DNA from 2 places in the Photobacterium sp. 53610 genome. Region 1 is predicted to be linked to the other one. Evidence: predicted binding sites of a transcription regulator. Region 1 holds the regulator's gene; the other holds the start of a gene.
The links. Region 1 encodes MetJ, which represses methionine synthesis genes. Its sites were predicted from a motif close to TTAGACNTNTANANGTCTAA; they were not measured.
Positions count from the first base shown of each region.

Region 2: metH (methionine synthase) is a predicted target of MetJ. The motif match lies at 1,596-1,615, and genes of this name have one in related genera.

Region 1 covers NZ_JAXOFS010000008.1:58,151-61,573, reverse strand. The annotation lists gene SPK40_RS17440 (malic enzyme-like NAD(P)-binding protein) at 1-1,229, shown strand, start outside; gene metJ (met regulon transcriptional regulator MetJ) at 1,307-1,624, opposite strand; gene SPK40_RS17430 (O-succinylhomoserine (thiol)-lyase) at 1,810-2,979, shown strand; gene SPK40_RS17425 (bifunctional aspartate kinase/homoserine dehydrogenase II) at 2,976-3,423, shown strand, end outside.
Region 2 covers NZ_JAXOFS010000009.1:995-4,417, reverse strand. The annotation lists gene metH (methionine synthase) at 1-1,540, opposite strand, end outside; gene SPK40_RS17865 (cation:proton antiporter) at 1,740-3,077, shown strand; gene metA (homoserine O-acetyltransferase MetA) at 3,148-3,423, opposite strand, start outside.

The sequences.
Region 1 (3,423 bases):
AACAAGCACTTCATTACCATGCTTACCCTGTCCCCGGGAAAATTTCGGTTGAACTGAGCAAGCCTGCCAACACAGTAGAAGATCTCGCCCTGGCGTACAGCCCGGGTGTGGCCGAACCTGTGCGGGAGATCGCCCAGAACGCAGAAAATGTTTATAAGTACACTGGTAAAGGCAACATGGTTGCCGTGATCACCAATGGTACGGCCATTCTTGGCCTGGGTAATCTCGGCCCGCTGGCATCCAAGCCAGTGATGGAAGGCAAGGCGCTGCTGTTCAAGCGTTTCGCGGGCCTGGATTCGATTGATATCGAAGTTAAACACCGCACCATCGACGAGTTTGTCGATACGGTCGCAAACATTGCCGACACCTTCGGCGGGATCAACCTGGAAGATATCAAAGCACCTGACTGTTTTGAGATTGAAAAGCGTCTGATTGAACGTTGCCAGGTGCCGGTCTTCCATGATGACCAGCACGGTACCGCAATTGTAACTGCAGCCGGGATGCTCAATGCACTGGAACTGCAGGGCAAAGATATCAATGAAGCGGTGATCGTCTGTCTGGGTGCGGGCGCGGCGGCAGTTGCCTGTATGGAACTGCTGATTAAGTGTGGTGCCCAGCGTGAAAAGATCTACATGCTGGACCGTAAAGGTGTGATCCACACCCGTCGTGACGACATTAACGAATACAAGCAGCTGTTTGCTAACAATACCGACAAGCGTACTCTGGAAGACGTGATTGAGGGTGCCGACATTTTTGTGGGCGTGTCTGGTCCGGATCTGCTGTCTGCTGAAGCACTGAAGCTGATGGCTGAAAAGCCTGTTGTGTTTGCCTGTTCTAACCCGGATCCGGAAATTAAGCCGGAGCTGGCTCATGCCGTGCGTGATGATCTCATCATGGGGACCGGCCGTTCGGATTATCCGAACCAGGTGAACAACGTGATTTGTTTCCCGTTCATTTTCCGCGGTGCGTTGGATGTGCGTGCCAGCGAGATTAATGACGAGATGAAACTGGCTGCGGTTCATGCCATCCGTGAACTGGCGAAAGAAAAGGTTCCGGCGGAAGTGGCCAAGGCGGCTGGTGTTGAGAAATTGGAGTTCGGTCCTGACTATATTATTCCTAAGCCAATGGATCCGCGTTTGCTGCCTCGCGTTGCGAAAGCGGTCGCTGTTGCTGCGGTAGAGTCAGGCGTTGCCCGCATCGAAATGCCTGTGGGTTACATGGAAGTGTAAAGAGACATCATTTTGCGTTTTGCATTGAAAACCAGCCGTCAGGCTGGTTTTTTTTTTACTTCGGCCGACTATCTTTTTTATTCGTTAATGTCTTCGTATTCGATGCCTAGGCTTTCCATGATGGCCTTCGCTTCTGCAGGCAGATCGTCTGGACGGTCCTTCCGGATGTCGTCATCGGTTGGTAATGGCTGACCGGTATAAGCATGGAGAAATGCTTCACACAGCAGTTCGCTGTTGGTGGCATGCCGCAGGTTGTTCACCTGACGACGGGTGCGTTCATCCGTGAGGATCTTCAGAACCTTTAATGGGATAGAGACAGTGATTTTTTTGACCTGCTCATTTTTCTTGCCATGTTCCGCATAAGGGCTGATGTACTCACCGTTCCACTTTGCCATTGTTTACCTTCTCAGCGATATAGGGTTTTGAAATATTGTATGGGGGAATTTTAGCGGGATTTACTGCCACAAGCAAAGACATATGGACGTCTGGAAGTGTTGACGTCTTTTTTAAATGTAGCTAAGGTTGTGGGAATTTGATGACCGTCGGCCCCGGCCACCCCAAGGAACAAGGAAGCTAGAAGATGAGCGACAAGAAAACAGCAACAATCGCTGTACGCAGCGGCATTGAAACGGATCAGCCTTTTCGCGCAGTGGTCCCACCGATTTACTTGACCTCAACCTATGGCTTTCCTGAACTCGGGACGTTGCCCCAGTACGATTATTCCCGCTCGGGCAATCCGACCCGAAACCTGCTGGCGGATACGCTGGCGGAGCTGGAAGGCGGTGCCGGGGCCGTGGTGACCAGTTGCGGGACTGCGGCCATCAACCTGCTGGCGACCGCCCAGCTGGGACCGGAAGATCTGGTTGTGGCACCGCATGACTGCTACGGCGGGACTTACCGCTTGTTTAATACCCGGGCCGGTAAAGGGGATTTCAAGGTGCAGTTTGTCGATCAGGGCGACGCCCAGGCGCTGGCTGCGGCACTGGCAAAAAAACCGAAGCTGGTCTGGGTTGAAACACCTTCTAACCCTTTGCTGCGTGTGGTGGATGTGGCTCAGTTATGTGAGCTGGCCCATACGGTTGGCGCGCTGGTCGCCGTCGATAACACTTTCCTGTCTCCGGCCCTGCAACAGCCGATTGCGCTGGGCGCGGACTTCGTCGTGCATTCGACAACCAAGTACATCAATGGTCACTCCGATGTTGTGGGCGGGGTGCTGATTGCCAAAGACAGCGAGCATGCTGAAAAACTGTCCTGGTGGGCGAACTGTATCGGTGCCACCGGCGCGCCGTTTGATGCGTATCTGACCCTGCGTGGGGTCCGGACTCTGGTTCCTCGGATGCGCATGCATGAGGAAAACTCAGCCCGTTTGCTGGCCTATCTGCAGACCCAGCCGCTGGTGGGTCAGATTTATCATCCGAGTCTCGCGGATCATCCGGGGCATGACATTGCGGCGAAGCAACAGGCGGGTTTTGGCTCTATGCTGAGTTTCGAACTGGCGGGCAGTATGGAGCAGCTGAAAGTCTTTGTGGCTGCGCTGGAATGTTTCTCGCTGGCGGAATCGCTGGGGGGAACGGAAAGTCTGATTGCCCACCCGGCCAGCATGACCCACCGGGCGATGTCTGATGAAGCTCAGCTGGAGGCTGGCCTGCTGCCGTCCCTGCTGCGTTTGTCAGTGGGACTGGAAGATGCGGAAGATCTGATTGCCGATCTGGCGCAGGCCTTTGCTAAAGCTGCGGAGATCAGCGCATGACCCAGGGACGGCAGTTACACAAATTCGGCGGCAGCAGTCTGGCGGATGCCGGTTGCTTCCGGAATGTTGCTGACATTTTGCTGCAGTATTCTGATGCAGAAGATCTGATTGTGGTCTCGGCGGCCGGGAAAACGACGAACCGGCTCATTCAGTGGCTGTCGCTGCTGAATCAGGATGGTCGTCTGGCGCATGAGAGCCTGCAGGACTTGCGGAATTTTCAGCAGCATCTGGTTGAGGAGCTGCTGGATGGTGGGGAAGCTGATGAGCTCCTGACAGCCCTGCATCTGGAATTCAGTGCACTGGGCCAGCTTTCCGGCAGTGATATGACCCCGGCCAGACAGGCCTGGGTACTGGGTCACGGCGAGCTGTGGTCATCCCGGTTGCTGGCTGCGTTGTTGTCTCAGAAAGCAATGGCGGCACGGGCACTGGACTCACGACTCTTCC
Region 2 (3,423 bases), on a different contig from region 1:
AACCCACTTCATCGACCAGCACACGATACGCATTGGTACAGATTTCGATCTTCCGCTCACGGGTATCCGCCTGACCCACCTCATCGAACGCCATGACGATCACCGCCGCACCGTAGCGACGGATTAATTTAGCCTGCTCAACAAATTTCTCTTTGCCTTCCTTGAGTGAGATTGAGTTAACAATCGGCTTACCCTGAACACATTTCAGACCCGCTTCAAGGATTTCCCACTTAGACGAGTCAATCATAATGGGGACGCGGGAAATTTCCGGTTCAGAGGCACACAGGTTCAGAAACCGCACCATGGCAGCTTCCGCATCCAGCATACCTTCGTCCATATTGATATCGATGATCTGCGCACCAGCCTCTACCTGCTGACGCGCCACTTCCAGTGCCTCGTCATAAAGTTCTTCTTTGATCAGACGGCGGAATCGGGCCGAACCAGTCACATTGGTACGCTCGCCGACATTGACGAACAGAGTTTCTTTTTCGATGGTCAGGGGTTCCAGACCAGACAACCGGCAGGCCACGGGTAATTCAGGCAACTTCCTTGGCGGAATATTTGCCGTCACACGGGCCATTTCACGAATGTGCTCAGGTGTGGTCCCGCAGCAGCCCCCCACCAGATTGAGGAAACCGGACTCCGCCCATTCCCGGATATGCTCGGCCATCTCATCTGCTTCCAGGTCATATTCCCCAAAGGCGTTTGGCAGACCGGCGTTCGGGTGCGCTGACACAGCACATTCAGAGATCCGAGACAGTTCTTCAACATACTGACGCAGTTCATCCGGGCCCAGTGCGCAGTTCAGACCGAAAGAGATCGGTTTGACGTGCCGGAGTGAGTTATAGAAAGCTTCGGTCGTTTGACCGGACAAGGTACGGCCGGAGGCATCGGTGATCGTCCCGGAAATCATCACCGGCAGACTTTGTCCCAGCGCTTCGAATACCGACTCCACCGCAAAGGCACAGGCTTTTGCATTCAGCGTGTCAAAAATAGTTTCAATCAGAATGATATCGGCACCGCCCTCAATCAGAGCACGGGTCGATTCAGAATACGCCTCAACCAGCTGGTCAAAGCTTACATTGCGGTATCCCGGATCGTTCACATCCGGAGAAATAGAGCAGGTACGGTTGGTCGGGCCAAGAACACCAGCCACAAAACGCGGTTTGTCCGGTGTTTTTGCGGTCCACTCATCTGCAACCTGACGGGCCAGCCTCGCGGCCGCCAGGTTGATTTCGGCACTCAGACTTTCCATGTCGTAGTCTGCCATCGCAATTGTGGTGGCATTGAAAGTGTTGGTTTCGAGGATATCGGCCCCGGCCTCCAGGTAAGCAGCGTGAATATCCTTGATCAACTGCGGCTGAGTCAGGACCAGCAGGTCATTGTTTCCTTTCAGGTCCGAATGCCAGTCGGCAAAACGCTCACCCCGGTAATCCTGCTCATCCAGCTTATAGCTCTGGATCATGGTGCCCATCCCGCCATCGATGATCAGGATCTGCTCATTTAATCGCTTGTGTAATAATTCCGTTCCCTTCGACACTGCTTACTTCCTTACACTTAAACTTGTCAGCTGCTATCATCCTATCACAGCCTGATTGGAAATCTAGACGTCTATACATCGTTTGCGCAAACTAATTCTTCACCGATCAGCTCAAAGTTTTTATGGCTATCACAGGCCCGAACATTTATATTCTGTCACAATTTTTGCTTAACACTTTTCCAACAGATGAGGATCAAGGATGTCGGTATACAGTACCCTCTGTTTTCTCGCCGCTGCCGCGATGGCTATTGCATTTATTAATCATAAGATAGGCAAAATGCAAACCACCATTGCCATCACTGCCGGCGCCATTGTTTTATCGCTCGGTATCGTGATCGCGGGTCACAATGGCTGGTTTCACCTGGAAGAAATCGCCGCAGAGCAGTTGGGACAGATCGACTTCGAAAGCTTCTTGCTGAAAGGGATTCTCGGCTTTCTGCTTTTCGCCGGCGGTCTGGGTATCAAGCTGCCTCACCTCGAAGATCAAAAGTGGGAAATTGCCATCCTGGCACTTGGCGCTACCCTGTTTTCCACCTTTTTTATCGGCGGTGCGCTCTGGTGGATTTGCCAGACCGTGGGCATCCAGTTTGACCTGATCTACTGCCTGCTGTTCGGTGCGCTGATTTCTCCGACGGACCCGATTGCTGTGCTTGCAATTGTTAAAAAATTGCATGCGCCTCGCCGGATTTCAACTCAGATCGAAGGCGAGTCGCTCTTCAACGATGGTTTCGGTCTGGTCATTTTTGTCACCCTGTTCACCATCGCTTTTGGTGATGAGGCACCAACCGTGCTGGGCGTTGGCCACCTGTTCTTACAGGAAGCCATCGGCGGGATCACTTACGGTTTTGTTTTAGGCCTGCTTTTCCACTATCTGATCAGCTCAACCGACGATCACTCCATGGAGTTACTGCTGACTCTGGGTGTCCCGACCGCCGGTTATGCTTTTGCTGATGTCATTCATGTCTCAGGCCCGCTGGCCATGGTTGTTTCCGGCATCATGATCGGCAACTGGACCCGTTATATTGGTTTCTCCAAAGAAAGTGAGGACCACCTGGATCACTTCTGGGAGCTTGTTGATGAATTCCTGAATGGCGTGCTATTCCTGTTGATCGGTATGAGCATGCTGTCTTTCAGCTTCCACGAAGAAGACTGGACGCTGATGGTCATTGCAGTGCCGCTGGTCCTGCTGGCCCGTTACCTGAGTGTCAAACTCTCTTATGTCGGCTTTAAACGATTCCGGAAGTACAACCCTGAGTCGGTGAAGATCCTAACCTGGGGTGGCCTGCGTGGCGGACTGGCACTGGCCATGGCGATGGCGATTCCGGCTGGTGTCATTGTTATCCCGGAAAAAAATATTGACGTTAAAGAGCTGATTCTGGTGATGACCTATGCGGTTGTGGTGTTCTCGATCCTGATCCAGGGCTCAACCATTACTCCAATGATTGAAAAGGCAAAAATCTGGGAAGCTAAACATGGCGGGGACAGCGAGCGGGCTGTCGCGTCACATCAGCAACCTGAAACGAATCCAAAATCTTAACGTTTATCGCCCTTCAAAAAAGACCTGCAATCGCAGGTCTTTTTTTGTTTGTCATCTTGTCGTGAAACACTCAGTCATCTTTGGTGAACTTGTCTTCTGAGAAATGTTCCAGATCGTATGGTGTCTGCTGGTAAACGCAGTAATTGAGCCAATTCGAAAAAAGCAGATGCCCGTGGCTGCGCCAGCTGGCAACCGGTTCATTGTCCGGATTATCGTCCTTATAATAATTCACAGGCAAACATGGCTCCATGCCTTCACCCAAGTCCCGCATATATTCAAGATGTAACGTCTTCGCATCATACTCTGGATGACCTGTGACGAAGACATTTCGTTTATCCTTCGTTGT